3 linked regions of the Cupriavidus necator genome follow. The main gene of each other region encodes a partner of the protein of the gene in region 2 in a complex. Links are inferred from orthologs where the notes say so. Each region holds a gene or a part of one and is shown on either strand. Other genes may lie near its edges. The genes, in order: I6H87_RS18530, I6H87_RS01890 and I6H87_RS18525.

Region 1 (9,878 bases), 3.5 Mb from region 2 along the record:
GCTCGTGCAGCTATTTCGAGACTGGGTGGTCGGGATCGAAGCGGAGTGGAAATCCCGGCTAAAGTAGGGTCGATAAGTTGCGTTCGCGTAACTTTTTGGGGGCTACTTGCGCCAGGCGCATCAGTACTGGAGAAAAACTCGTTTTACTGCCGTTCCAGGCGACACGGAGAATGACTCGCTCCCACCAAGTAGAGCGAGTTCAAGATGTTTCTGACGTCCCTTCCAATGGCTCCCAGGGATCCAATCCTTGGCCTGAACGAGCAATTTGCACACGATCCGCGTCCTGAGAAGGTGAACCTTGCGGTAGGTGTCTACCACGACGATGGTGGCCGGATTCCCCTGCTCGAATGCATTGCAAACGCTGAGGCTGACCTGGTAGCGGCGAGGCTGCCGCGCGGTTATCAGCCTATCGACGGCACTGTGGCCTTCCAGCATGCAGTTCTTCCCATCGTCTTCGGTATCGACGCGGACTCGGCGCTGGCCAGGCGCGTTGCCACGGTGCAAACGGTGGGCGGAACCAGTGCGCTGCGCCTTGGCGCAGAATTCGCGAGACGATGGGGGGCGCCTGCGCGTGCCCTGATTAGCGAGCCGACTTGGGAAAACCACCGCGGAGTACTGTCAAGGGCGGGTTACCAGGTTCATACGTATCGCTACCTTCCGCGCGATGCGGAGCAGCCAGACCTGAGCGGCATGCTGACCGACCTGTCGCATGCAAGTGCCGGGACGGTTGTGGTCTTGCATGCCTGCTGTCACAACCCGACCGGGTACGACCTGCCCCAGGATGCCTGGCCGGCGATCATCGATATCATCGCGCAGCGACGTCTGATACCACTGATTGACATGGCATATCAGGGCTTCGGGGATGGCCTCGACGCCGATGCGCGTGTGGCTCGCGCATTTGTGGAGGCAGGATTGCCATGCATGGTGGCCACGTCATTCTCAAAGAACTTCTCGCTGTACGGCGAGCGAGTCGGGGCCCTCTCTGTGGTTTGTCCGACAGAAGATGTGGCTGTGCGCGTGCGCTCGCAGTTGAAACTCCTGATCCGTACGAATTACTCGAATCCGCCATCCCATGGCGGGCGGCTGGTCACGCAGGTCCTGACCACGCCATTGCTGCGAGAGCATTGGCAGGCAGAGCTCGAAGCGATTCGCCTGCGGATCTGCCGCATGCGCACAGAGTTAAGTGAAGCGCTCAAGGCCCGAGGTGTCGATAAGGATTTCGCCTTCATCGAACGCCAGAAGGGCATGTTCAGCTATTCCGGTCTCAAACAAGCCCAAATGGAGTACTTGCGCGAAGAGTGCGCCATCTACGGGGCTGACTCGGGTCGCATCTGCATCGCTGCGCTCAACAGCCAAAACCTTGCGCGTGTGGCAGACGCGCTGGCGGCTGCATTCCGGCTGAATCTTGCGGCCTCCAGATCGTGAGAAAACCTCATCAAGTCCACAGTTCTTCTCGTTTGCCGTCGCGCGTTGTGGCCGCCAGAATATCCCCACAATACAGCGCTTTTCGCTGGCCTTACTCACCTCAGGAGACATAGATGCAGCCGCGATACCAACTCTTCATCAATAACGAATGGGTTGATCCGAGCCGAGGTCAATGGTTTGAATCGCTCGATCCGTTCACCGGCGAAGCATGGGCCGAGATTCCGCGCGGAACACGCGAAGACGTCGATCGCGCGGCTCAGGCTGCCGCCGCAGCGATGAAAGGGCCATGGTCCAAAATGTCGGCGACTAACCGCGGGATGCTGCTGTACAAGCTGGCCGGACTGATCGAAGAGAACATCGATCTGCTGACGGAAGTGGAAGCGCGTGACAATGGCAAATTGCGCAGCGAAGTACGAGGCCAGGTCGGCTATGTCGCCAAGTACTTCTATTACTATGCGGGCATGGCGGACAAGATTCAGGGCGCGGTCGTGCCGATGGACAAGCCGAAGGTGTTTAACTACACCCGACTGGAGCCGGTGGGCGTCGTTGGCACGATCACGCCGTGGAATTCTTCCCTGCTGCTGACAGCCTGGAAGGTTGCGCCTGCCCTTTGTGCGGGCAATGCGATCGTAGCCAAGCCGTCCGAGCACACCTCGGCATCCCTGCTGGAACTGGCCAGGCTGTTCGTCAAGGCGGGCTTTCCGCCGGGTGTCTTCAATGTGGTGACGGGATTCGGCAGGGATGTCGGCGAGCCGCTGGTCGAGCATCCGCTAGTGCCCATGATCGCCTTTACCGGGGGGGATGAAGGAGGCCGACGCGTCAATCTTGCCGCGGCGGCACACTTCAAGAAGGTCACCCTGGAACTTGGCGGAAAATCACCGAATATCGTCTTCGACGATGCCGACCTCACCAACGCAGCAAATGGGGTCATCACCGGGATCTTCTCGGCAGGTGGCCAGACTTGCATGGCCGGCTCGCGATTGCTGCTGCAGGAGAGCATTCACGACGAGTTCGTCGATCGGCTGGTTGCAATCACGAGCAAGGCGAAGCTCGGTGATCCCGCGCGTTCGGATGTGCAGATGGGGCCTGTGGCGACCCGTCCGCAGTTTGAGAAGGTGGTCGACTACATCCGCATTGCTCGGGAAGACGGGGCGACCTGTGCTTTCGGTGGCAAGACGCGCAGCGGCGCGGACTACGGCGCGGGTCAGTTCGTCGAGCCGACAATTTTTACCAATGTGACCAACGACATGCGCATTGCGCAGGAAGAGGTCTTTGGCCCTGTACTGTCTGTGCTTAAGTTCAAGGATGAAGACGATGCGCTGCGCATCGCGAACGATATCCGGTTCGGCCTCGCGGCCGGCGTATGGACCAAGAGTCTGCACCGAGCCATGTACATGTCTGAGCGCTTGCAAGCAGGAACGGTCTGGATCAACAACTACCGCTCCACGAGTTTCACCACGCCATTTGGCGGCTACAAGGATAGCGGTCTAGGGCGTGAGGGTGGCACAGAGGCGGTCAAGGAGTTCATGGAGACCAAGAGCGTATGGGTATCCACCGATCTCGAGATGCCGGATCCGTTTGTCCGGAAGTACTAAAAGCAAAAAAGAGGAGACGCACGATGAGCGCTGCACACAGTGCCGCCTACTACGATGTCGTCGTTATCGGTTGCGGCATCTCCGGCTTGTCGGCGGCCGTGGCTGCCGCGGGGAAGGGTGCTCGCGTGGCCGTGCTTGAGCGCGCCACGCGAGCAGAGTATGGCGGCAACACGCGATGGACCGAGGCGTACTTCCGCATGAAGAGCGATACCGAGGTCAGCGACGATTTCGATGACTTGCTGAGCGCCAATGCGGGCGACAATCTCGATCCCAACGTTGTTCGCAGCATGGCCGCACCGTATGCAGAGTGGCCCGCGTACGTGAAGGCACATGGCATGCCGGACCCCGAACTGCTGTCGACGCTTTCGTGCGAAGCTGGCCCGACGGTGCAGTGGCTCCAGACCTTTGGCATTCGCTTTGACGCGCTGCCCACTTACTTCGTCACGGCGGCGGCACCTCGGCTAATGCCGGTTGGCGGAGGCCTGGCCATGATCGAGGCATTGCATGCGCGTGCTGGCGATCTTGGCGTCAAGTTCTACTACGAGACGACAGCAAACTCGCTGTCCCGGCGCGACGCCAATGGCCAGCTTCGACTGGGTCTGGTTGGCGCCGATGGGAATGCATTCGAACTCCTCGGCCGCTCGGTTGTGATTGCGTCGGGTGGATTTGAAGGCAATCCGGAAATGCTGACGCAGTACATGGGGCCCGCGGCGCGCTATATCCGTCCTGTCGCACGCGGCGGCTACTACAACAAGGGCGAAGGAATCCGCATGGCGCTGAACCTGGGTGCGGCACCAGCCGGAGATTTCAGCTCGTTTCACGCCGAGCCGCTGGATCCCCGATCCGCACAGGTCGAAGCGCTTGTGATGAATTTTCCGTATGGGATCCTGGTGAACAAGCTCGGTCTACGCTTTACGGATGAGGCGCCGGGACCGGTCGACGTGCATTACGATCATATCTCCCGTGCGATCAAGGACCAGCCAGACGGCATCGCTTACGTCATCTTCGACGAGCGGATCAACGATGTGCCGAACTGGAGAAAAGGCATTCGCACAGATCAGCCCCCCCTCCAGGCAGGAACGCTGGCAGAGTTGGCGCAGCGTTGCGGCATTTCCGCTGAGGGCCTTGAAGGGACTGTGCGAGGGTTCAACGCGGCTTGCCCTACCGGGACTTTCATGCCGCTCGAAGAGGACCATCTTGCGACCTCAGGCATTCTCCCCAGGAAGTCCAATTGGGCACGCCCCATTGCCAGCGCACCCTACTATGCCTATCCGATCATGCCTGGCATTTGTTTCACGTTCGGAGGCATCAAGATCAATCGGGACGCTCAGGTTGTGGACGCCGACGGCAAGGCTATCCCCGGACTGTATGCCGCGGGCGAAGCATCGGGCCTTTACTACCAGGTCTACACGGGGGCTACGTCGGTAATGCGAGGCGCGGTATTCGGAAAGCTTGCCGGCGAGCATGCAGCGCAGCAGGCAGTCCACAGATGACTGCGAACCACACGATGGCACATTAGAACAGTCAGGAGACAACATGAACTTCATGGTATCAGTGGGGCGCTTTGCTGGAAGCGCCAAGGGAGGCGTTCGCCTTGTGGGCGCCGCTGCGACGCTGTTCGCCGCAATGTGGGCGGCCAATCCGGCAAACGCTCAACCGGGGTGGACGCCCACTAAACCGATTCGGCTGGTCGTTCCGTATGCGCCAGGCGGGGGAACGGATGTACTCGCCCGCCTTGTCGTGGCGGGCATTGGTAACGGACTTGGCCAACCCATCGTGGTGGAGAACCGGCCGGGTGCCAACGGCGTGATTGGTGCCAATGTCGCTTATGCATCGCCACCGGATGGGTACACGTTGCTGTTTGCGGCCGCCGACTTTATTTCAGTCGCACCGTATATTCACAAGAAGGTCGTCCAGTTTCAGCCCAATGGCTTCCGGCCCGTTGCTCCCGTAGCCAAGATGGGCTTCGTTCTGGCAAGTCGTCCAGATGCCGAGACCAGGACTGTCCAGGACATCGTCGCGAAGGCAAAAGCCAGCTCACTTTCCTATGGTCATTGGGGGCCGGGGAGCATGGCGCAAATGGGCATGGAATTGCTCAAGACCAAGGCGCACATCAACAACATGCTCGAAGTGCCGTTCGGCGGCGCTGCACCGGTCATGACAGCTGTCATGGGTGGTCAAGTTGACTATGCATTCATTCCCACACCTTTGGCGGTCGCCAACAAGACCAAACTGCGGCTTTATGCATTGGGATCTCCTGAGCGCTTCCCGTCAATCAAGGAGATTCCTACGCTCACCGAAAGTGGCTATGCCATCGACGCTGACACCTGGTTTGGCGTGCTCGCTCCGCCAAATACGCCGCAAGTGGTGGTTGATGCCATCCAGGCGCAGGTGACTCGCGCCACGTCCCAACCAGAGTTCCGTGCACGCCTCGCCGACATGGGCTATACGCCAATCACGATTGACCCCAAGAAGTTCGGTGAATTTGTCCAGGCTGAGAATCAACGATGGGGCGCGGCTGTCAAGGCGGCAAGGATACGGATTGAGGAGTAAGGAGTTTGCGCTGAACGCCACCTCATCGGGCAGAGCGGCGAGGGTACAAGGTTGAGTCATCCGGGTATTGCGCAGATGATGAACACGAGCTATAGTTCGGCCTCTTGCAGCAGGGCACGGTCGGCAAGGGAAGGTTGGTAGGCGTTGTAGGCTTATGATTTGTAAGGAAATTCGATTCCCTTGCAAGGCGTCCTCAGCACCCGCTACTCGCCATCGCAAGGGCATGTGCATCGCCAGCAGCAAGCGCCGACACAGGAGTGGTAGTTCAGTCGGTTAGAATACCGGCCTGTCACGCCGGGGGTCGCGGGTTCGAGTCCCGTCCACTCCGCCAGTTTTACGGAAACGCCCGCATTAGCGGGCGTTTTTCATTTGCTCCCCCATGTTTCCCACCCTGCACAAGGGTGCGTGCCCAGCGGCTCCTGATAGAATTGTGGAGTTTGTCTTTCGTGCCAATCCACTACCCGAATCCGCATGCTTGATTTCGTACGCAACAACCGGCGCCTGATGCTCTTGCTGCTGCTGGTGCTTGTTTTCCCGTCGTTCGTGTTCTTCGGCGTGGAAAGCTATTCGCGCTTCATGGACAGCTCGCACGATGCCGCCAAGGTCGACGGCCGCGCCATCAGCGTGCAGGAGATCGATAACGTCGTGCGCGACCAGAGCGAACGCGCGCGCCAGGTCCTGGGCGCCAGCTATGACCCGCGCCAGTTCGAAGGCCCGGACGCCCGCAAGGCCGTGCTGGACCAGCTGATCCTGCAGCGCGTGATGGCCAGTGCCGTGGCGCGTGAGCACCTGACCGTGTCCGACGCCAAGCTGCTCGAGGAAATCAGCAACCTGCCGGCGATCGCGCAGTTGCCGCGCACCAAGGACGGCAAGGTCGACGACAAGGCCTACCTGCAGCTGCTGCAGTCGCAGGGCATGACGCCCGAGCAGTTCGATGCCCGCATGCGCTTCGAGCTGGCCACGCAGCAGCTGGGCGCATCGGTCGCCGCGACGGCATTCGTGCCCAAGTCGCTGCTCGATCGCCTGATCGCCGTGCGCGATCAGCAGCGCGATGTGCAGGCGCTGCTGTTCAAGCCGGCCGGCTACACCGCCAAGGTGCAGCCCGATGCAGCCGCGCTGAAGGCCTACTACGACAGCCACCAGCAGGCCTTCTCGGTGCCGGAACAAGCCAAGGTCGAGTACCTGCTGCTGTCGGGCGAGGCCCTGGCCGCGACGCAGGCGGTCACGCCCGAAGAGCTGAAGTCCTACTACGACAGCAATATCGCGCGCTTCCGCATCGACGAGCAGCGCCGCGCCAGCCATATCCTGATCAGCGCGCCGAAGGATGCGCCGGCCGCCCAGCGCCAGGCCGCGAAGGACAAGGCCACCAAGCTGCTGGAGGACCTGCGCAAGCACCCTGACACCTTCGCCGACGTGGCGCGCAAGAACTCGCAGGACCCGGGCTCGGCCGAGAAGGGCGGCGACCTGGGCTTCATGGGCCGCGGCGCGCTGGTCAAGCCGTTCGAGGACGCCATGTACGCGCTCAAGGATGGCCAGGTCAGCGACGTGGTGGAAACCGACTACGGCTATCACATCATCAAGCTGACTGGCATCAAGCCCGCCGAGACCAAGCCGCTGGAAGCCGTGCGCACGGAACTCGAAGCTGAGCTGCGCAAGCAGTTCGCCGACAAGAAGTTTGCCGAGCAGGCCGATGCCTTCGGCAACACCGTCTATGAGCAGGCTGACAGCCTCAAGCCCGCCGCCGACAAGTTCAAGCTGACCATCCAGACCGCCGACAACGTCACGCGCCAGCCGAACCCGGCGCTGGGCGCGCAGAGCCCGCTCAACAACGACAAGCTGCTCAAGGCGCTGTTCAGCGACGACGCGATCAAGAATAAGCGCAACACCGAGGCCGTCCAGGTGGCCCCGAACACGCTGGTGGCCGCGCGCATCGTCGAGTACCGCCCGGCGGCCGTGCGCAAGTTCGAGGAAGTCGAAGCCAAGGTGCGCGAGGGCTATATCGCCCAGCAGGCGGCCGAACTGGCGCGCAAGGACGGCGAGGCCCGGCTTGCCGCACTGAAGAAGGCAGACAGCGCCGACGGCTTTGGCGCGGTGCAGACCGTGTCGCGCGCCAAGGCCGAGGGTATGCCGCCGAAGGCGGTCGAAGCGGTGCTGCGCGCCGATGCGAACAAGCTGCCCGCGGTGGTGGGTGTCGACCTGGGGGCCGAAGGCTACGCGGTCTACCGTATCACCAAGGTCAGCCAGCCGACGCAGGCCAACCCGGCGCAACGCCAGGCCGAAGCGCAGCAGCTGTCGCAGCTCGCCGGCCAGACCGACCTGCAGGCATTCTATGAAAGCCTGAAGGCACGCTCGAAGGTCAAGATGCTGACGCCGGTGGGTGCCACGCAGCCGCAAGGCGCCGAGTAAGCGCCAGATCAGCCCCGGCAGCCCCGCTGCCAGCAAGGACCCCTGCCAGGCGGCAGGGGTTTTTTTTATTCTTACTTCGCGCCGCTGCGCCTGAGCATCGGCTTGAGCTGCGGCCACACCGTATCGAGCAGCACTGGCTGTGCCGCGGCGGTCGGGTGGATGCGGTCGGGCTGGAACCAGTCCTGCCGCGCGATGACATTGTCGAGGAAGAACGGCACCAGCCGCACCTTGTACTCGCCGGCCAGCTTCGGATACAGCGAGACGAACTTCTCGGTGTAGTCCTGCCCGTAGTTGGGCGGGATGCGCATGCCGATCAGCAGCACGCCCGCGCCGGCCTTCTGTGCCATGCTGACGATGTTGCGCAGGTTGGCCTCAGTGGTCTGCAGCGGCAATCCGCGCAGCGCGTCGTTGGCGCCAAGCTCCACCACCACGATGGCCGGGCGGTGCCGCGACAGCAGCTCCGGCAGCCGCGTCTTGCCGCCGATGGTGGTCTCGCCGCTGATGCTGGCATTGACAACGCTATAATCGAAGCGCTCCTGCCGCAGGCGGTCCTGCAGCAGCGTGACCCAGCCCGCGCCGCGCGCGATGCCGTACTCGGCGGAGAGGCTGTCGCCAAGCACCAGCAGTGCCGGCGCCGCAGCCTGGGCTGAGGCCCCGGCCGATATCGTCAGTGCCATGCCGGTTGCCAGCAGCAGCCGGCGCCATTTGCCTCGGATCCCAATATCCATGTCTTCTTCCATTCTCGCTGTCGAGTCCCTCGGAAAGACCGTTGCCGACACGACCGGTTCGCTGACGATTTTGCACGACGTGACCTTTTCCGTCACGCCGGGCGAAACGCTCGCCATCGTGGGGGCGTCCGGATCGGGCAAGTCGACGCTGCTCGGGCTGCTGGCGGGGCTGGACCTGCCCAGCACGGGCACGGTACGGCTGCAGGGCCAGGACCTGTTCGCGCTGGACGAGGACCAGCGCGCCGCCGTGCGGGGCCGCCATGTCGGCTTTGTGTTCCAGTCGTTCCAGCTGGTCGGCCACCTGACCGCGCTGGAAAACGTGATGCTGCCGCTGGAGCTGCGCGGCGAAACGTCGCAGGTGCGCGAGCGCGCCCTGGACATGCTGCTGCGCGTGGGCCTGGGCGCGCGGCTGGGGCACTATCCGCGCACGCTGTCGGGCGGCGAGCAGCAGCGCGTGGCGCTGGCGCGCGCGTTCGTGGCGCGCCCGGACATCCTGTTTGCCGACGAGCCCACCGGCAGCCTCGATACCGCCACTGGCGAAGCCGTGATCGCGCTGATGTTCGAGCTTAACCGCGATGCCGGCTCAACGCTGGTGCTGGTAACGCATGACCGCTCGGTGGCGGCGCGCTGTGGCCGTATCCTGACCATCGACGCCGGCCGCGTGGCCAGCGATGAATGGATGGGCGCGGAGGTCTAGCTGGCGGCGCCCGCCTTCAGCACCGCGCGGGCGCGCTCGATCAGCGACGTGGTGGAGGCATCGTGCTGGCCGACGGCATTCCCGGTCAGCTCGGCCTCGATCGGACGGGCCAGGATCTTGCCCAGCTCGACGCCCCACTGGTCGAAGGAATTGATCTTCCAGACCACGCCCTGCACGAAGGTGCGGTGCTCATACAGCGCAATCAGCGCACCCAGCACATGCGGCGTCAGGTTTTCCATCAGCAAGGTGTTGCTGGGGCGATTGCCCTCGAACACCATATGGGCGATACGGACTTCGTCCTTCAGGCCGGCGGCACGCAGCTCATCGGCGCTGCGCCCGCGCATCAGCGCCTCGGCCTGCGCAAAGCAGTTGGCCAGCAGCTTGGCGTGATGGCCTGCCAGCCGGCGCGGCGGCACCAGCGGCGCGACAAAATCCACCGGCACCACCTGCGAGCCCTGGTGGATCTGCTGGAAA
Region 2 (10,067 bases):
GCAGTTCCTGGCCCATCTTCGGCCGTTCGCTGCCGGCAAGCCAGGCCGCGACAGCGCAGCGGCCCAACCCGCCCCGCAAAACCATGCCCAAACCCCATCCGGAACTGCCGTCCGACCCGCCTCTGCAGAGGCCGCCGCAGGCAGTCCAGAGCGCTGACTATTCGATCGAGCAGAACCCCCACAAGGCCAACCGCGGCCTGACGCGCGCCTGGCATGCGGCCATCAATTCGCTGTCGGGGCTGCGCTATGCGGTGCTCGAGGAAAGCGCGTTCCGCCAGGAGCTGACGCTGGTGGCAATCCTGGCGCCGTGGGCATTCCTGCTGCCGGTGGACGTGGTCGAGCGCATCCTGCTGCTGGGCACGCTGCTGGTGGTGCTGATCGTCGAGTTGCTCAATTCCAGCGTCGAGGCGGCAATCGACCGCATTTCGCTGGAGCGGCACAGCCTGTCCAAGCGTGCCAAGGATTTCGGCAGCGCCGCGGTAATGCTGGCGCTGGTGCTGTGCGGCGGCACCTGGGTCGCCATCGCCGGGCCGCACGTGGTGCGCTGGGTGCGGACGCTGGCGGGCTGATCCGTCACTCGCCGGGGATGCCGGATGGGGTGGCCGGGCCGATTGCTTATAATCGCTACCCTGCCCCCGACTTACTGATCGCACCGATCGCCCGGACGCCCATGGAACCGAAACCGCAAACCGGCCCCCGCCGCACCAGGGACCGCATCCTCGACGTCTCGCTGCGCCTGTTCAACGAAGTCGGCGAACCCAACGTCACCACCACGACGATTGCGGAAGCCATGGAGATCAGCCCCGGCAATCTCTACTACCACTTCCGCAACAAGGACGACATCATCAACTCCATCTTCGTGCGCTTCGAGCAGGAGATGGAGCGGCGCCTGAAGATGCCGGACGACCACAAGGCCACGCTGGACGAAAGCTGGGGCTACCTGCAGTACATGTCCGAGTTCCTGTGGAACTACCGCTTCCTGTACCGCGACATCAACGACCTGCTGGCGCGCAACCGGATGCTGGAGACCAACTTCAAGCGCATCGTCGAGCAGAAGAAGCGCTTTGCGCACGAGATCTGCCGCCAGTTCATCGACGACGGCGAGATGGAAGCCACGCCCGAGCAGGTCGAGGCCATCTGCACCAACATGGTGGTGATCGCCACCTACTGGCTGTCGTTCCAGTTCGTGCAGCATCCGCGCCAGTACAACGACCCCGAGCAGATTCGCGGCTACCTGCACGGATCGAGCTACCACATCTTCTCGATCCTGGCGCCCTACCTGCGCGGCCGGGCCCGGGACGCATTCGACCAGCTGGCGCGCGACTACGCGGCAGCCAAGGCCGCAGCCGACGCGGCAAAGGAAGCAAAGTGAAATCGGTCTGCGTGTATTGCGGCTCCAGCCCCGGCAACCGTCCCGAATACGCCGAAGGCGCGCGCCTGCTAGGCCGCACGCTGGCCGAAAGCGGCCTGGCGCTGGTGTACGGCGGCGGCAAGGTGGGCCTGATGGGCATCGTCGCCGACGCCGTGATGGAACATGGCGGCAGCGCCATCGGCATCATCCCCGACGCGCTGATGCAGAAGGAAGTGGGCCACCGCGGCCTGACCGAGCTGCACGTGGTGCGCAACATGCACGAGCGCAAGCAGATGATGGCGGACCGTGCCGACGCCTTTATCGCCATGCCGGGCGGCGTGGGCACCTTCGAAGAGCTGTTCGAGACCTTCACCTGGCTGCAGCTGGGCTACCACGACAAGCCGGTGGGCCTGCTGAATGTCAACGGGTTCTACGACGGCCTGCTGGGTTTCCTTGCGCACGCAGTGCGGGAAGGCTTCATGAAGCAGGTGCATGCCGACCTGCTGCATGTGGCAGACACGCCCGCCGGCCTGCTGGGCCAGCTGGGCCAGCTGGCGGCCGCTCCGCGCGTGCGCGTCGACAAGTGGCAACAGGCGCGCGACAAGACCTGAGCGCGCCCCTGCTGCCGGCCCGGTTCAGAACGACGAGCCCGGCTGCCGCAGGAACGCCAGTTCCTGCTCTGTGCTCTGCCTGCCCAGCACCGCATTGCGGTGCGGGAAGCGGCCGAAGCGCGCGATGATCGCGCGGTGCTTTTCGGCCCACTCCACCACATCCACCACGCCGCCGCTGGCCTCGCGCAGCTGCGTCATCAGACGCACTGCCTCGTCCTGGTCCTCCAGCGCCTCGGAATGCTCGAACGGCATGTAGCAGAACATGCGGTGGTAGTCCGTCGGCAGCTTGCGGTCCATGCCGGTGGCGACGATGCGCCTGGCCAGTGCCAGCGCCAGCGTATCGCTGCCGAAGCTGCGCGGATCGTTGCGGAACATGTTGCGCGGGAACTGGTCCAGCAGCACCACGCGCGCGCAGGCGCCTTCGGGCGTGACCGACCAGTCGTCCGGGGCCCCGTCGCAGGCGACCTGCCAGTCGGACAGGAAGTTGGTGCGGATCTGCGCATCGAAGGCGTCCGACTTGGTGAACCATTGCGGGCGCTCGGTATTCCAGGCGGCAGAACCGGGCTGGCCGAACCAGAAATCGAGCAAACGCACGGCGTCTTCAGGCAGTTGGTCTGTCATGAACTTGCGAAACCTTTCGGTTGAAAGAAGGGAGCGGCGGCGCCTCAGCGCGCCACGTTGCGCATCCAGTCGGCGGTCTGGAAGAACGCCTGCATCAGGCGCAGCTGCAGGTCTTCGGACAGGCCGATGTCCTGCATTGCCAGCGCCATGCAGCGCATCCACTGGTCGCGCTCGCTCACGCCGATCTCGAACGGCATATGGCGCGCGCGCAGGCGCGGGTGGCCGAAGCGCTCGATAAAGTGGTTGGGACCGCCCAGCCAGCCGCACAGGAACCAGAACAGCTTGTCGCGCGAGCCCTCCAGCGAGGGCGGGTGCAGCGCGCGCAGCCCGGCGAACTGGGTCTCCAGGTCCATCAGGTCGTAGAAGCGGTCGACCAGCTCGCGCACGCGCGCTTCGCCGCCCACCAGCTCAAATGCAGTCACCTCGGCCGTGCCGGGCTTGTCGTTGGATTCAGTACTCATCACACACTCAAACAGCGCAGCCACTCAGGCATCACGCAAGGTCGCCAGCGCGGGCTGGCGCAGCACTTCGCGCAGGCCCAGCCAGCCGCCGGCAAAAGCGCACAGCATGCCAGAAACCACGCCCACCGGCACGATCCAGGCATTGAAGCGGTACGGGAAATCGAAGACGAACTGCGACAGGCCCCAGCCCACCGCGATCGCGCCCAGGCTGGCCAGGAATCCGGCCAGGCCGCCCACCACCAGGAACTCGGCGTACTGGGTCTGGCGCACCAGCGCGGCCGAGGCGCCCAGCGCCTTGAGCAGGCCCGCGTCGCGCATGCGCTCGTCACGCGCGCCGGACAGCGCCGCGTACAGCACGGTCACGCCGGCGGCCAGCGTGAACACGAAGAGGAACTCCACCGCCGCGATCACCTGGTCCAGGATGTCCTGGATCTGGCGCAGGATCAGGTCGGTATTGACCACGGTGATGTTGGGGAAGGCCGCGATCAGCCGGTTGCCCAGCGCCGTGCTGGCGGGCGGCAGGTGGAACGACGTGATGTAGGTCTCGGGCAGCCCCTGCATCGCCTGCGGCGGCAGGATCACGAAGAAATTGACCCGCATCGAGCCCCAGTCCAGCTTGCGCAGCGAGGTCACGCGGGCCTGCACCGCCTGGCCGGCCACGTCAAAACGCAGCGTGTCGCCAAGCCGGATGCCCAGCGTCTTGGCGATGCCCTCTTCCACCGAGGCGCCGGCGTCCGGGCCGTTGGACCAGCGCCCGGCAATCACGCGGTTGCCCTCGGGCAGCGCATCGGTATAGGACAGGTTGAATTCGCGCTCGACCAGGTTGCGCGCGCGCCCGTCCTCGAAGCTGTCGCCGCGGATGGCGCGCTCGCCGATATGGGTCAGGCGCCCGCGCACCATCGGGTAGAGCAGGTCGTTGATGCCGGCGCCGGCCAGCATCTGGCGCAACGGTTCGCGCTGGTCCGGCTGGATATTGATGATGAAGCGGTTGGGCGCGTCGGCCGGCGTGGCCTGGCGCCACGAATCGACCAGGTCGTTGCGGGTCATGCCGAGCAGCAGCAGCGCCATCAGCCCCACCGCCAGCGCCACGGTCTGCAGCACCGTGACCGCGCGGCGGCGTTCCAGCACTGCCAGCGCAAAGCGCCAGCCCATCGCCGCGCGCCCGCGCAGGCGCCCGCGCAGCAGGCGCGACAGCAGCGTCAGCAGCCCCAGCGCCAGCACCGCGAAGACCACGCCCGCGGCGACAAAGCCGCCCGCGGTGGTCAGCCCCAGCCGCAGGTCGCGCGCCGCCACCAGCAGCAGCGCGACAAAGGCGCCCAGGCCCAGTGCATAGGCCACCCAGGCCGACACCGGCGGCAACCCGATATCGCGGCGCAGCACCCGCAGCGGCGCCACCCGTGCCAGCGCCAGCAGCGGCGGCAGCGCGAACCCGGCCAGCAGCACCAGCCCCGCCAGCACGCCCACCAGTGCCGGCAGCAGCGACGGCTGCGGCAGCGACACCCGCAGCAGCCCGCCCAGCGACAGCAGCAGGCCATAGTGCGCCAGGTACCCGAGCAGCACCCCGGCGAGCGCGCCCGCGGCCCCCACCAGCAGGAACTCCAGGCCGAAGGCGCGCAGGATCTGCCCGCGCGACAGCCCCAGGCACTTGTAGACCGCGCAGGCATCGGTGTGGCGCTGCATATAGCGGCGCGCCGACATGGCGATGGCCACCGCCGCGATCATCGACGACAGCACCGCCACCAGCGACAGGAAGCGCTCGGCGCGGTCCAGCGTGGCACGCATCTGCGGCTGGCCCGACTCCAGCGACTCGACCCGGGTATTGCGCAGCTTGCGGCGTCCGATCTCGTCCTGCGCCCATTTCTGGAAGGCAGCGCCGGCGGCGTCGGGGCCGGCCACCAGCAGCCGGTAGGTCACGCGGCTGCCCCAGCCGATCAGCCCGGTGCTGTCCAGGTCCGACAGCGGCATCAGCACGCGCGGCGCGAAGTTCATGAAGCCGGTGCCGCGATCAAGCTCCTGCGTGATGATGCGGTCGATGCGGAAGCTGCGGCTGCCCAGTTGCAGGGTGTCGCCCACGGCAACCCCCAGGGCGCCCAGCAGCGCCTCGTCGACCCATACCGTGCCCGGCGCGGGAATGCCTTCGGCGGGCGCATCCGGCGCCCCCGCCGCACTGGCCACCTTGAGCTTGCCCCGCAGCGGATAGCCGTCGGTCACCGCCTTGAGCGCGGCCAGCTGGCTGGGCGCGTCGCCGCCGGCCGGCGCCTTGCCGTTGGCAGTCGCCATGCTCGGGAAGGTGACGGTCTGGGCCACGGCCAGCCCCGCCGCTTGCGCACGCTGCGCGAAGGCGGCATCGAAAGGCTGGTCAGCCACCAGCAGTACGTCGGACGCGATCATCTGGCGCGCGTCGCGCTCCAGGCCCAGCCGCATGCGGTCGGCCATGAAGCCCACGCTGGTCAGCGCGGCCACGGCCAGCACCAGCGCAAACAGCAGCAGGTAGAGCTCGCCGGCAATCCAGTCGCGCCGCGCCATGCGCAGCGCCTGGCGCCAGGCGGAGAAGCGACCGCCATGCGCGGGGCGCGTGCCGGCGGGGTTGGCGGCCGTGGCCGGGGCTTCGATGGCGGACTCGGGAGGCATCGGTTGCTTTGGTTCTTGGTTTCTGGCGGCGGCGCGCCTCGGGTCAGTCGAAAAAAAACGGGAATGGCCGGGAAGCTAGCGCGGTGTGCCAGGCCGCTCGGTCCTGCCGCGCAGGCTCGCATGCAGCCGGCGCACGCCGCGCCACAATTTCGGCAGCAGCCACACCGACACCAGCAGGAAGACCACCAGCAAGATCAGGAACACCACCGGCAGGAAGAACGCCAGCAGCAGGCTGCCGGTCGCGGTCAGGTCTTCAGTGAATGAGGCCGTCCAATTGGAGAACGGTTCCGGCGACACATTGATCAGCGCGCGCGTGCCCGCCTTGACCGCATGCGCGGTGCCGGCCAGCGTGCCGCCGATCAGCCCTGCCGCCACCATCCACTGCGGATCCAGCTGGCCGAAGGCGGCGGCGGCCAGGATCGCGCCGGCGGGAATGCGGATAAAGGTATGGATGCCATCCCAGACGGTATCGAACGCGGGCACCTTGTCGGCGACGAATTCGGCCACGGCCAGCACGGCGGCCACGCCGATGACCCACCAGGATTCCAGCGGCTGCAGCCCGGGCGGCAGGTCCAGCCAGCCCAGGCGCGCCAGCACGCCGGCGGCCAGCACCGCAAGGTAGAGGCGAAAGCCGCTGGCCCAGGACATGCCCGCGGCCAGCGCGGCGGTTTCCAGCATGGCGCTCCTTGCAAGGGTCTGGCGCAAGCCGATGCAAAACCGCGGTGCGCCTGGCAGGGAGTGTAATACGGACCGGGCCGCGCAGCCGCGCGCCCGTCGGCGTCATGCCGCCCGGCTCGCCCTCAGGCGTCCTCCTTGCCGCCCGGCCCGAACCACGGCAACGCCTCCTGCGGGGTCAGGATGCCGGCCGGCTCGGCCATGGTGTAGCCGGGCAGCGTTTCGATGCGCCGGGCAAAGGCCGGGTCGGCCAGCAGCGCCAGCAGTGCTGCCATCCAGCCGGCGGTCTGGTCGTTCTTGCGCAGCGCCAGGTAGTAGGCCTCGCGCGTCAACGGCACAAAGGCCAGCCCATGGGCCTCGGCATTCATGCGCAGCCCGAAGCCCACCTGCGCGCGGCCGCCGTGCACGGCCTCGGCCACCTTCTCGTTGCTGAACTCGGTCTCGTCGTAGCCGGCGATCTGGTCGGGGTACAGGCCCTGCGCGGCCAGCAGCTGGTCGAACAGCATGCGCGTGCCCGAACTGCGCTGCCGGTTGACGAAGCGCGCCTGGGTGCGCGCCAGGTCGCGCAGGTCATGCACCTCGCGCGCCACCTCCGGCGCCAGGATCAGGCCCTGCTCGCGCCAAGCCAGCCGCAGCAGCCGCACCGCGGCCGGCCGCAGCCACTTGCGCAGCGTCACATGCGCGACCGAGCCCGCGGTCTGCACCGGCGAGACATAGAAGCCGGCCAGTTCCGACTGCCGCTCCTGCAGGCAAATCAGCCCCTCCACGCTACCGCAAAACACCGTATCGAGCTGCAGCGAGGTTCCTGCCTCGCCCAGTGCGGCGGCCAGCACCTCCACCGCCGGGTCATGGCTGCCGGTGAAATGCACCTGCGACTGCGGCTGCTGGGCATCGTCCAGCTCGGCAATGAAGTCCGCCATGGCCTTCTGCACCACCGGGTCGACCGATTCGCGCAGGCGCAGCTCGGCGCGCAGCAGGCGTTCGCCGAAGCGGGTCAGCGAGGCACCGCGGCCGCGCTCCATATCGAGCACGCTGCGCCCGAGCATTTCCTCCCAGGTCCGCATCACGCCCCAGGCATGGCGGTACGACAAGCCGATCTCGCGCGCGGCGCGGTGCAGCGACCCGGTTTCGCGCACGGCCTTGAGCAGCTGGAACACCTTGCCATTCGCGCGCGGATTGTCGTCTGGCGCGATCACCGGAAACAGGTCAAAGCGGAAGATCATATGTCCTCCGCAGCATATTTACTTGTCGATCTCGGCTGGACCACAATGAATACCCCATTCTTATGTTCTTTTGCCGCATTCTCCATGAGATCGAAAGGCAAAAGCAATTATGTCTGGAAAAACATAATACAAAGGAGCCACCGCATGTCGCCTCGCCTTGCCCAACGCCTGCGCCGCCCAGCGCGCCATCTCGTTGCGATGGCCTGCGCAGGCCTGCTGTCGGCGGCCCATGCCGGGGAACTGAAGCTGGCCACCACCACCAGCACCGAGAACTCGGGCCTGCTGAAATACCTGCTGCCGCGCTTCGAGCAAAAGGCGGGCGTCACCGTGAAGGTGATCGCGGTCGGCTCGGGCAAGGCCATGAAGATGGGCGAGATGGGCGACGTCGACGTGCTGCTGGTGCACGCGCGCAAGGTGGAAGACGCCTTTGTCGCGGCCGGCTACGGCGTGAACCGCCGCGACGTGATGTACAACGACTTCATCGTGGTCGGCCCGGCCAGCGACCCGGCAGGCGTCAAGGGCGGCAAGGACGTGCTGGCGGGGTTCCGCAAGCTCGCCGGCAGCAGCAGCAAGTTCATCTCGCGCGGCGACAACTCCGGCACCGACGTGATGGAGAAGGACTACTGGAAGCAGCTCGGCATCGAGCCCAAGGGCCAGCCGTGGTACGTCAACGCCGGCCTGGGCATGGGCGAGGTGCTGACCATGGCCGCGCAGATGCCGGCCTATACGCTGTCGGACCGCGCCACCTACGGCGCCTATCGCGCCAAGACCGGCCTGGCCATCGCCATCGAAGGCGATCCGAAGATGTTCAACCCGTACGGAATCATCGCGGTCAACCCCGCCAGGCATGCGGGTATCAACCACACGGATGCGATCAAGCTGGTGGAGTGGATCACGTCAAAGGAAGGACAGGACGCGATTGCCGGGTACAAGGTGGAAGGCGAGCAGTTGTTCTTCCCGAGCTACAAGGCAAAGTAAGCCCCCTCGCCTGCTGCCCGGCCCGCTCAGCCGGCCTCTGCCTCCAGCCGCGGCAACTGCGGCAGGTCCGCCGCCACCTCGGCGATCATGCGCCGGATCCACATCACATCCGGCGCCGCATGGCAGCGCTCGTGCCACAGCTGGTAGAAGCGCATGCGCGGGAACGACACCGGCGAGGGCACCATGCGGATCGGCAGGTACTGCGCGTAGTGCGCAGCAAACTGGCGACCGGTGGTAAAGACCATATCCGTCTTCATCAGCACATACGGCACCAGGCCGAAATACGGCAGCGTGACCTGGATATTGCGCTTGTAGCCCTGCTCGGCCAGCGCCTGGTCGATCATGCTGCGCTGCATCGACGCATACGGCGCCGGGGCCAAGTGCGGCATCTCCAGGTAGTGCTTGAGCGTCAGCCCCTTGCGCGCCAGCGGATGCTGCGCGCCCAGCATGCACACCACCTCGTCGTCGAACAGCGGCGAGATATGCAGGTGCTCAGGCGGCGACAGCCAGTTGCCGACCACGATATCGAGCTGCCCCTGCTCCAGGTCGTCCAGGAAGTCCGACGACGACGTCATCGGATGCACGAACAGCTTGGCGCCCGGCGCCAGCCGGCGCACGCGCTCGACGATATTGGGCAGGAAGAACGCGTCCAGGTAGTCCGGCGCGCCCAGGTGGAAGGTGCGCGTGGTGGTGGCCGGGTCGAACTGCTGCGGCGGGCGCGCGATGCGGTCCATCGCCGCCAGGCTCTGCTCGGCCAGCGCCAGCAGTTCGCGGCCGCGCTCGGTCGGCACCATGCCGTTTTTGCCCCGCACCAAAATGGCATCGCCGGTGATCTCCCGCAGGCGCTTCAGGGTATTGCTGATGGCGGGCTGGGACTGGCCCAGGCGCACGGCCGTGCGGGTCACGCTCTGCTCGGTCAGCAGGGTGTGAAGCACCCGCAGCAAATATGTATCGAGATGGTCGCGTCCGTGCATGGCGATGGCGGCCCTCCGGCGGGGGCCAGATGGGTGGCGTGGGGGATGGGAACGGCGCATAGTGTATGACAGGCGCCCCACAAACGGTCAAATCACCTCCTCCAGGGGGGCGCCTGGCGGTGCGGCGGGGCACCAATCGGGCCGCCCGCTGATGGGGCATATCACCTGGGCCGAATATTGCATGAAAGGCCAGGGTGCTATGTTTCCGCCATCACCAAGAGAGAGAAGACCATGGAGACGCAAACCATCCGCTTTTTCCACCGCGGCCAGGTCAAGGAAGTATCCGACGCCCCCATTACCCGCACCGTGCTGCAGTACCTGCGTGAAGACGCGCGCTGCACCGGCACCAAGGAAGGCTGCGCCGAAGGCGACTGCGGCGCCTGCACCGTCGTGGTCGGCGAGCTGCAGGACGGCGGCGATGTCGAATTCAAGGCGGTCAACGCCTGCATCCAGTTCCTGCCCACGCTCGACGGCAAGGCCCTGATCACGGTCGAGGACCTGCGCCAGGCCGACGGCAACCTGCACCCGGTGCAGGAAGCCAT
Region 3 (9,763 bases), 3.5 Mb from region 2 along the record:
ATGTCGTCGGGCGCAACCGGCGTCGACACCAAGGTGTGGGAGAGCGTGAAGTACTTCTACACGGTGGACGCCTGGCTGCCCAAGAACATGCTGGTGGTCAGCAAGAAAGCGTTCGCGGCACTGGACAAGCCGACCCAGGAGGCCCTGCTCAAGGCCGTCGCCGACGCCGAGAAGCGCGGCTGGCAGGTCTCGGAGCAAAAGACCAAGGAGTACCTGGCCACCCTGTCGCGCAACGGCATGACGGTGCAGCCGCCTTCGCCGCAGCTCAAGGCCGACATGCAGAAGGTGGGCAAGGTCATGGTGGATGACTGGGCCAAGGGCGCGGGCGAGGACGGCAAGGCTATCCTGGACGCCTACCGCAAGTAGGCTGATGTGCGCTCCCTCTCCCCTCAGCGGGAGAGGGGAGCAAACCTGCCTGATCGATGTTCGTCAGCAAGCCTGCTGCCCGCTTGCCTCAACTGCTGCCCATCATGCCAACTGCCCCCTCCTCCAAGCGCTGGCTCGACCGCCTGCTTGACCTCTTTGCCGTGCTCGGCGCGCTGTGCATCCTCGCCGTCTGCGTGATCATGATCCTGATGTCGCTGTCGCGGGAGACCTCGGTGATCTTCAAGGGTGGCGATGACATCGTCGCCTGGCTGTGCGCGGCGTCCGCCTTCCTGATCCTTGGCCAGACCTTCCAGCATGGCGGCATCGTGCGCGTCGAGATGCTGCTGGGGGCCGTGGGCCCGCGCCGGCGCCGGGTGCTGGAGCTGGTCTCGCTGACCGTCTGCCTGGCGTTTGCCGCCTACGCGGCCTGGGCGCTTGGCACCTTTGCGTGGCAGAGCTGGGAAATCGGCGATGTCTCCCAGGGCCAGATCGTGATCCCGCTGTGGATTCCGCAGAGCTTCGCGGTGCTTGGCTGCGTCGGCTTCCTGCTGGCGGTCGCCGATGAATGGCTGCGCGTGGTGCGCGGACACAAGCCGCGCTACCAGGTGGCCCATGAAGAAAAGCTCGCCGCCGGCGATTTCGGGGAGACGGTCTGATGAGCACAGTCGTGGTTGCACTGATCCTGCTGCTGGTGATGATCGTCTTCCTGGCGATCGGCGCGTGGATCCCCGTGGCCATTGCGGTCACCTCATGGGTCGGTCTGGTGGTGTTCTCGGACCGCGAGGCGCTGGTCAGCCTGGCCAACGCATGGTGGTCGTCGAGCGCCTCATACACGCTGGCATCGCTGCCCCTCTTTGTCTGGATGGGCGAGATCCTGTTCCGCACCAAGCTGTCCGAGCAGATGTTCAGCGGGCTGTCGCCGTGGCTGAGCTGGCTGCCCGGGCGGCTGATGCACGTCAATATCCTTGGCTGCGGCATTTTTGGCTCGGTGTCGGGGTCGTCGGCGGCCACCTGCGCCACCATCGCCAAATCGGCGCTGCCGGAACTCACGCGGCGCGGCTACGACGAGCGCACTACGCTCGGCTCGCTGTCCTGCGCCGGCACGCTCGGCATCCTGATCCCGCCGTCGATCACGATGGTGGTGTACGCGGTGTCGGCGGACGTGTCGATCATCCGCGTGTTCCTGGCGGGCTTCATACCCGGCCTGCTGCTGATGCTGCTGTTCTCCGGCTATATCGTGGTCTGGGCACTGGCCAACCCGGACAAAACCCCGCCGTCGGAGCACTTCAACTGGCGTGCGCGGCTGGCATCGATCCGCCAGCTGCTGCCGTGCATCGTGCTGATCGCCTTTATCACCGTGATCATGGTGACCGGCTACTCCACCGCGACCGAAGCCGCAGCCTATGGCGTGGTGGCTTCGCTGGCGCTGGCGTGGGCGGGCGGCTCGCTCACGCGCGCGGCGTTCTGGGACAGCCTGATGTCGGCCACGCGGCTGACCGCGATGATCATGTTCGTGCTGGGCGCGACCTCGTTCCTGTCGGTTACCATGAGCTTTACCGGCATCCCGCGCGCGCTGGCGGAATGGGTGGCGGCGATGCACCTGTCGCCGTGGGCGCTGATCGCCGTGCTGACAGTGATCTACATCGTGCTGGGCACGGCGCTGGACGGCATCTCGATGATCGCGCTGACCACCGCGACGGTGCTGCCGATGGTGCAGGCGGCCGGCTTCGACCTGGTCTGGTTCGGCATCTTCATCGTGCTGCTGGTGGAGATCGCCGAGGTGACGCCGCCCGTGGGCTTCAACCTGTTCGTGCTGCAGAGCATGACAGGCAAGGACAGCAATTACATAGCAAGGGTCTCGCTGCCCTTTTTCATGATGATGGTGGTGGCGATCGCCATCGTCACGATCTGGCCGGGCGTGGTCACCTGGCTGCCGGACATTGTCATGCAGCAGGAAGTCAAATAGCATTGGCCGGCCCCGCCCGCGGCCATTTGCCGCCGGCCCGGCAATATGGAGGGTCCCAGTCCGATGCATGTGATCGTCATCGGCGCCGGCGCGATCGGCGTCAGTTCCGCCTGGTACCTGCGGCAGGCCGGTTTCGACGTGACCGTGCTCGAACGCCGCGCCGCGCCGGCGCAGGAAGCCAGCTTCGGCAATGCCGGCGTGATCGCGCCCGGCTATGTCACGCCATGGGCGGCGCCGGGAATGCCCGGCAAGATCCTGCGCACGCTCTTTGCGCGCGAGGCGCCGGTCCTGTTCCGCCCTTCCGCCGACCCGGCCATGTGGCGCTGGATCGCGCGCTGGCTGCGCGAATGCCGGCTGGAGCGCTACCGCGCCAACAAGCTGCGCATGCAGCGGCTGGCGTTCTACAGCCGCGGGTGCCTGCACCGGCTGCGTAGCGAGCTGGAGATCGACTACGAGCAGTCGCAAGGCTACCTGCAGCTGTTCCGCACCGCGCGCGACCTCGACCTGGCCGCGCCCGCCGTGGCCCTGCTGCGCGAGAACAACGTGCCGCACCGGCTGGTCAGCGCGCAGGAATGCCGCCGTATCGAACCGGGCCTGGCGGCCGACACGCCGCTGGCTGGCGGGCTGCACCTGCCGGAAGACGAGTCCGGCAACTGCCCGATGTTCGTGCGCGCGCTGCACCGGCATGCCGAGGCCGCAGGCGTATCGTTCCGCTTCGACACCCGGGTGGCGCGCGTCAGGCCCGACAACGCGGGCAAGCTGCAGGTCGAGCTGCAGCACTCCGACAAGAAGCGCCCTGGCCAGGTGCTGAGCGCCGACCGCGTGCTGGTCGCGGCCGGCGCCGACAGCACCGCGCTGCTGCGCCCGCTGGGCCTGCGCATGCCGCTGTATCCGGTCAAGGGCTACTCGGTGACGGTGATGGTCCGCGACGAACTGCAGGCGCCGCTGGGCGCGCTGATGGATGAGTCCTACAAGGTCGCGATCACGCGCATGGGCAACCGCCTGCGCGTGGCGGGTACGGCCGAGCTGGGCTCACGCAAGCTTGATCTGCGGCCGGCCGCCCTGAACACCCTGGTCAAGGTCGCGCGCGACTGGTTCCCGGTGGCAGGCAACTACCAGGAAGCCACGCAATGGGTGGGCGCGCGGCCGATGCTGCCGGACGGGCCGCCGCTGATCGGCCCAACAGCCGTGCCCGGCCTGTTCCTCAACCTCGGCCATGGCTCGACGGGCTGGGCGATGAGCTGCGGATCGGGCAAGATTGCCGCTGACCAGATCGCCGCCAGCGCCGGCACCCATGGCGGCCCGGACATCGACATGGAGGGCCTGCTGCCCGACCGCTACGGCCTGGGGCCCGCCAGATAACCACACATGACACCCTCTGCCTCTACCGCCACCTCGCACGCAAACGGCGACGGCTGGTTTGCACTCGATGCCGCTGCCTCCGAACCGGTTCCGCTGTACGACGTCGCCGCCATCCGCCGCATCGAGAACGCCGCCTTCACGCAACTGCCCGCCTTTACGCTGATGTCGCGCGCCGGCGCCGCGGCCGCGCGCTGGCTGGCCTGCCATGCACCCGCCGGCCCGCTGCTGTTCCTGGCCGGCCCCGGCAATAACGGCGGCGATGCGCTGGTGGCCGCCACGCAATTGCACAGCGCCGGCCGTGCCGTGCAGGTATGGCTGACGGCGGACCCGCAGCACCTGCCCGCCGACGCCGCGACCGCCTGGCAGCAAGCGCACGCAGCCGGCGTCCCGGTCAGCGTGGTCGCAGGCATCGCTGCCTCGCATGACGCGGACTGGCCCGCGGGCACCGCTGCGCTCGTCGACGGCCTGCTCGGCATCGGCCTGAACCGCCCCGCCGACGGCACCATGGCGTGGTGGATCGGACAAATCAACCGCAGCGCGCTGCCGGTGTTTGCGCTGGACATCCCCAGCGGCCTGTTCGCCGACACCGGCGCGGGCGCGCCGGCCGTGCGCGCGCAGCGCACGCTGACCTTTATCGCCGCCAAGCCCGGGCTGCTGACGCTCGACGGGCGCGACTGCGCCGGCGAGGTCGATATCGCGCCGATCGGCCTTGACTATCCGCCGGACGAAACGCCCCATTGCCTGGTAAACGGCCCGGCGCTGTTCAGCACGGCGCTGCCGCGCCGCCACCATGCCAGCAACAAGGGCACGCATGGCTCGCTGGCGCTCATCGGCGGCAACCTGGGCATGACCGGGGCGCCGCTGCTGGGCGCCAGGGCCGCGCAGTTCCTCGGCGCGGGCAAGGTGCATATCGGCTTCCTGGCGCAGCCCGCACCGCTGTTCGATCCGCTGCATCCGGAGCTGATGCTGCATGCCGTGGACGCACTGGCCCTCGCTGCCATGTCGGCGCTGGTGATCGGTCCTGGCATGGGCACGGACGCCAACGCACACAAGCAGTTTGCGCGGCTGCTGCAAGCCGCGCCGCTGCCGCTTGTGCTGGATGCCGATGCCCTGAACCTGCTGGCTGCCGATCCGGCGCTGGCCGGGGCACTGGCCGCCAGCGGCGCGGCCTGCGTGATAACGCCGCACCCGCTCGAAGCCGCCCGGCTGATGGGCGTTCCCGTCGCCGAGGTGCAGCGCGACCGGCCCGCTGCTGCCGCAGCACTGGCTGCGCAATGGCAGGCCGTGGTCGTGCTGAAGGGATCGGGCACAGTGATCGCGGCGCCTGACGGCAGCCCATGCACGCTCAACCCGAGCGGCAATGCCGCACTTGCCAGCGCCGGCACCGGCGACGTGCTGGCCGGCATGCTGGGGGCGCTGCTGGCGCAAGGCATGGCGCCGCTGGCCGCGGCCCGGGCGGCGGTGTGGATCCATGGACGCGCCGCCGATGCCCTTGTCGCCCAGGGCACCGGGCCGGCCGGCGTCACCGCAAGCGAACTGTACGCGCCCGCGCGCACCATCTTCAACCAGTTGCTGGCCGGGGCCCGCGCATGACGCGCGGCGCGATGCTGCGCGATCCCGCCGACCGCCGCCACCTGCTCACCGGCATCGCCCTGCTGGTCATCGGGCAATGGATCCTCAGCCTGCTCGATGCCACCAGCAAGACCCTGACGCAGCAAGGACTGCCGCTGGTGGCCGTGGCATGGGTGCGCTATGTCGGCCATGTGGTCGCGATCTTCCTGCTGCTCGGCCCCGCCGGCTGGCGGCACCAGTGGCGGGCGGCAAGGCCAGGGCTGCAGTGGCTGCGGGGCGCGCTGATGCTGGTCTCGACGCTGGTGTTCTTCAGCGTGCTGATGCTGATGCCGCTGGCGCAGGCCACGGCGCTGAATTTCTGCGCGCCGCTGTTCGTGGTGGCACTATCGCCGTGGCTGCTGGGCGAGCGCCCCGGGCGCCATGCCCGCTGGATGCGCTGGACCGGTGTGGTGGTCGGCTTTGCCGGCATGCTGGTGGTGGTGCGCCCGGGGGGCCAGCTCAGTCCGCTCGGTGTCGGCCTGGGCCTGGTGTCGGCGCTGGTGTTCGCGCTGATGCAGATGCTGACACGCCGCATTGCCGCGCACGACACACCGATGACCACGCTGATCCAGAGCGGCGTAACCGGCGCCTGCCTGACCACGCTGATCGTGCCCTTCTTCTGGTTCAGCGCCTGGCCTACGCCGATGCAATGTGCGCTGCTGTTGTCCGCGGGGATCACCGGATCACTTGGCCATTATTTCGTCATCCGGGCCTTCCAGTACGCGGATGCGTCTTTCCTGAGCCCCTTCCTCTACCTGCAGATCCTGTCCGCGACGGTAATCGGCTACCTGGCCTTCGGCCAGTTGCCCGACTGGACCACCGCAATCGGCATCGGCATCATCTGTCTGGGAGGCTTGTGCGTCGCTGGGGGAGAACCCGTGCTACGCGCCATCGCGGCCCGGCTCGGCGGCGCGCGCCGTCAGACAATGTCCGATACTTAGCCTGCGCCCACGCTGGTATGTTGCAAGTGGTAACGATATGACGCCGCTGCCAGGCCGGATCCCGGCAGCGCTGACGATATACTTGCATCTCTGTCTTGTGAGCCGGCAACGCCACGCGGCTCGCGCAACCTCGATTGTCCTGCATGCCCACTGACCTTCACGCCTGGAACGCCCTGCTGCGGCACCACGACACCCTTCGCGACGCCCAGATGCGCGACGGGTTCGATCGCGAAGGCGCGCAGCGCGTCGCACAATTCTCGCTGGAAGCCGCCGGGCTCTATCTCGACTATTCGAAGAACCGGATCACGCCCGAAACCATGCGCCTGCTGGTACAGCTGGCAGCCGAGGCCGGCGTGACCAGACGCCGCGACGCGATGTTCACGGGCGAGCATATCAATACGACTGAAGACCGCGCGGCACTGCACGTAGCGCTGCGCGCGACTGCCGGCGCCGGCTACAAGGTCGACGGCGAGCAGGTCATGCCGGCAATCCGGAAGGTGCTGGTACGCATGCGCGATTTCTCGGAACGCGTGCGCAGCGGCGCCTGGAAGGGTGTCACCGGCGAGCGCATCACCGATGTCATCAATATCGGCATCGGCGGCTCCGACCTGGGACCGCGCATGGTGTGCCGCGCGCTGTCGCACCTGGCCGATGCCGATGGCAATGCCGCGCCGCGCATGCACTTTGTTTCCAATGTCGACGGCACCGACCTGGCCGAGACGCTGGTGCGGCTCGACCCGCAACGGACGCTGGTGATCGTCTGCTCCAAGACCTTCACCACGCTGGAAACCATGGCCAACGCGCGCAGCGCGCGCGCCTGGTTTGTCGCCAACGGCGTGGCCGAGCATGACCTTGCCAAGCATTTCGTCGCAGTCTCGACCAATACCGAAGCGGTGCGCGAGTTCGGCATCGACCCGGCCAATATGTTCGAGTTCTGGGACTGGATCGGCGGACGCTTCTCGCTGTGGTCGTCGGTCGGCCTGTCGATCACGCTGGCCGTGGGCTTCAACGCCTTCGCCGACTTGCTGGCCGGCGCGCGCGCCATGGACGAGCATTTCCGCACCGCGCCGCTGGAACGCAACATGCCGGTGGTCCTGGGCATGCTGGGCATCTGGTACCGCAATTTCTGGCATTTGCCCACCAGCTGCATGGCGCCCTACTCCACCTCGCTGGAGCTGTTTCCCGCCTTCCTGCAGCAGCTGGAGATGGAGAGCAACGGCAAGTCGGTGCAGCTTGACGGGCAGCCCGTGCGCACGCATACCTCGCCGGTGGTGTGGGGCACGGCCGGCACCAACGGGCAGCATGCCTATTTCCAGCAGATCCACCAGGGCTCGCAGGTGGTGCCGGTGGATTTTGTCGCGCCGCTGGTGCCGCCGCGCCGGCTGGCAGGCCATCACGCCAAGCTGCTGGCCAACTGCTTTGCGCAGGCCGAGGCGCTGATGCGCGGGCGCAGCGCCGATGAGCTGCGTGCCGCCGGCCTGAAGGACGAAGTCCGTATCGCCCATATGGTGTTCGAGGGCAATCGCCCCAGCAACACCTTGCTGATGGAAAACCTGACGCCGCATGTGCTGGGTGCGCTGATTGCGCTGTATGAGCACCGCACCTTCGTGCAGGGCGTGGTCTGGAAGATCAATTCCTTCGACCAGTGGGGCGTCGAGCTGGGCAAGATCCTGGCCCGTCCGATCGAGGCCGAGCTGACCGGGAATGCCGTCGGCCAGCACGATGCCTCCACCACGTCGCTGATCGAGCGCGCCCGCGCGGTGCTGAAGGCGGGCGCCGCCAGCTAGACCTCCGCGCCCATCCATTCATCGCTGGCCACGCGGCCGGCGTCGATGGTCAGGATACGGCCACAGCGCGCCGCCACCGAGCGGTCATGCGTTACCAGCACCAGCGTTGAGCCGGCATCGCGGTTAAGCTCGAACATCAGCGCGATCACGGCTTCGCCAGTGGCGGTATCGAGGCTGCCGGTGGGCTCGTCGGCAAACAGGATGTCCGGGCGCGCCACGAACGCGCGCGCCAGCGCCACGCGCTGCTGCTCGCCGCCCGACAGCGTGCGCGGATAGTGCCCCAGCCGCGCGCCCAGGCCCACGCGCAGCAGCATGTCCAGGGCGCGCTCGCGCACCTGCGACGTTTCGCCGCGCAGCTCCAGCGGCAGCATCACGTTTTCCAGCGCGGTCAGGTGGCCGACCAGCTGGAACGACTGGAACACAAAGCCGACATGGCGGCCCCGCACGGCGGCGCGCTGGTCCTCGTCCAGCGCGAACAGGTCCTGGCCCTGCAGCCGTACCGTGCCCGTGCTGGGCAGGTCCAGCCCCGCCAGCAGCCCGAGCAGCGTCGACTTGCCCGATCCGGACGCCCCCACGATGGCGAGCGTTTCGCCCGGCGTGACGGAAAAGGTCACGTCGTGCAAAATCGTCAGCGAACCGGTCGTGTCGGCAACGGTCTTTCCGAGGGACTCGACAGCGAGAATGGAAGAAGACATGGATATTGGGATCCGAGGCAAATGGCGCCGGCTGCTGCTGGCAACCGGCATGGCACTGACGATATCGGCCGGGGCCTCAGCCCAGGCTGCGGCGCCGGCACTGCTGGTGCTTGGCGACAGCCTCTCCGCCGAGTACGGCATCGCGCGCGGCGCGGGCTGGGTCACGCTGCTGCAGGACCGCCTGCGGCAGGAGCGCTTCGATTATAGCGTTGTCAATGCCAGCATCAGCGGCGAGACCACCATCGGCGGCAAGACGCGGCTGCCGGAGCTGCTGTCGCGGCACCGCCCGGCCATCGTGGTGGTGGAGCTTGGCGCCAACGACGCGCTGCGCGGATTGCCGCTGCAGACCACTGAGGCCAACCTGCGCAACATCGTCAGCATGGCACAGAAGGCCGGCGCGGGCGTGCTGCTGATCGGCATGCGCATCCCGCCCAACTACGGGCAGGACTACACCGAGAAGTTCGTCTCGCTGTATCCGAAGCTGGCCGGCGAGTACAAGGTGCGGCTGGTGCCGTTCTTCCTCGACAATGTCATCGCGCGGCAGGACTGGTTCCAGCCCGACCGCATCCACCCGACCGCCGCGGCACAGCCAGTGCTGCTCGATACGGTGTGGCCGCAGCTCAAGCCGATGCTCAGGCGCAGCGGCGCGAAGTAAGAATAAAAAAAACCCCTGCCGCCTGGCAGGGGTCCTTGCTGGCAGCGGGGCTGCCGGGGCTGATCTGGCGCTTACTCGGCGCCTTGCGGCTGCGTGGCACCCACCGGCGTCAGCATCTTGACCTTCGAGCGTGCCTTCAGGCTTTCATAGAATGCCTGCAGGTCGGTCTGGCCGGCGAGCTGCGACAGCTGCTGCGCTTCGGCCTGGCGTTGCGCCGGGTTGGCCTGCGTCGGCTGGCTGACCTTGGTGATACGGTAGACCGCGTAGCCTTCGGCCCCCAGGTCGACACCCACCACCGCGGGCAGCTTGTTCGCATCGGCGCGCAGCACCGCTTCGACCGCCTTCGGCGGCATACCCTCGGCCTTGGCGCGCGACACGGT

What was found.
Region 1: the proteins of I6H87_RS01890 (region 2) and I6H87_RS18530 are in contact, whole or in part, in a cryo-EM structure (PDB 9GE8), measured with the Escherichia coli proteins. The link is inferred for Cupriavidus necator from one-to-one orthologs.
Region 3: the proteins of I6H87_RS01890 (region 2) and I6H87_RS18525 are in contact, whole or in part, in a cryo-EM structure (PDB 9GE8), measured with the Escherichia coli proteins. The link is inferred for Cupriavidus necator from one-to-one orthologs.

The regions. Positions count from the first base shown.
Region 1 is NZ_CP066018.1:3,936,008-3,945,885, reverse strand. The notes cover bases 6,880-9,878. They hold I6H87_RS18530 (arylesterase), read right to left. Parts: upstream 8,708-9,878; coding sequence 8,051-8,707; downstream 6,880-8,050. Other genes in these bases: pgi (glucose-6-phosphate isomerase), read right to left, coding at 9,401-9,878; I6H87_RS18525 (ABC transporter ATP-binding protein), read left to right, coding at 8,706-9,404; I6H87_RS18535 (SurA N-terminal domain-containing protein), read left to right, coding at 6,880-7,979. Also shown: I6H87_RS18565 (LysR family transcriptional regulator), read left to right, coding at 1-67; I6H87_RS18560 (amino acid aminotransferase), read left to right, coding at 205-1,425; I6H87_RS18555 (aldehyde dehydrogenase), read left to right, coding at 1,539-3,020; I6H87_RS18550 (FAD-dependent oxidoreductase), read left to right, coding at 3,044-4,513; I6H87_RS18545 (Bug family tripartite tricarboxylate transporter substrate binding protein), read left to right, coding at 4,557-5,573; more of I6H87_RS18535, read left to right, coding at 6,045-6,879. UniProt on the Escherichia coli protein: TesA is a multifunctional esterase that can act as a thioesterase, lysophospholipase and protease.
Region 2 is NZ_CP066018.1:390,046-400,112, forward strand. The notes cover bases 2,869-6,056. They hold I6H87_RS01890 (ABC transporter permease), read right to left. Parts: upstream 5,676-6,056; coding sequence 3,069-5,675; downstream 2,869-3,068. Other genes in these bases: I6H87_RS01885 (group II truncated hemoglobin), read right to left, coding at 2,869-3,044; I6H87_RS01895 (DUF4126 domain-containing protein), read right to left, coding at 5,751-6,056. In the rest of the region: I6H87_RS01860 (glycosyltransferase family 4 protein), read left to right, coding at 1-157; I6H87_RS01865 (diacylglycerol kinase), read left to right, coding at 84-569; I6H87_RS01870 (TetR/AcrR family transcriptional regulator), read left to right, coding at 671-1,372; I6H87_RS01875 (LOG family protein), read left to right, coding at 1,369-1,962; I6H87_RS01880 (DUF924 family protein), read right to left, coding at 1,987-2,583; more of I6H87_RS01885, read right to left, coding at 2,628-2,868; more of I6H87_RS01895, read right to left, coding at 6,057-6,353; I6H87_RS01900 (substrate-binding domain-containing protein), read right to left, coding at 6,476-7,573; I6H87_RS01905 (ABC transporter substrate-binding protein), read left to right, coding at 7,718-8,551; I6H87_RS01910 (LysR substrate-binding domain-containing protein), read right to left, coding at 8,578-9,525; xdhA (xanthine dehydrogenase small subunit), read left to right, coding at 9,757-10,067.
Region 3 is NZ_CP066018.1:3,928,453-3,938,215, forward strand. The notes cover bases 6,880-9,763. They hold I6H87_RS18525 (ABC transporter ATP-binding protein), read right to left. Parts: upstream 8,729-9,763; coding sequence 8,030-8,728; downstream 6,880-8,029. Other genes in these bases: pgi (glucose-6-phosphate isomerase), read left to right, coding at 6,880-8,033; I6H87_RS18530 (arylesterase), read left to right, coding at 8,727-9,383; I6H87_RS18535 (SurA N-terminal domain-containing protein), read right to left, coding at 9,455-9,763. Also shown: I6H87_RS18490 (TRAP transporter substrate-binding protein), read left to right, coding at 1-366; I6H87_RS18495 (TRAP transporter small permease subunit), read left to right, coding at 471-1,022; I6H87_RS18500 (TRAP transporter large permease), read left to right, coding at 1,022-2,332; I6H87_RS18505 (D-amino acid dehydrogenase), read left to right, coding at 2,396-3,694; I6H87_RS18510 (bifunctional ADP-dependent NAD(P)H-hydrate dehydratase/NAD(P)H-hydrate epimerase), read left to right, coding at 3,701-5,287; I6H87_RS18515 (DMT family transporter), read left to right, coding at 5,284-6,246; more of pgi, read left to right, coding at 6,390-6,879.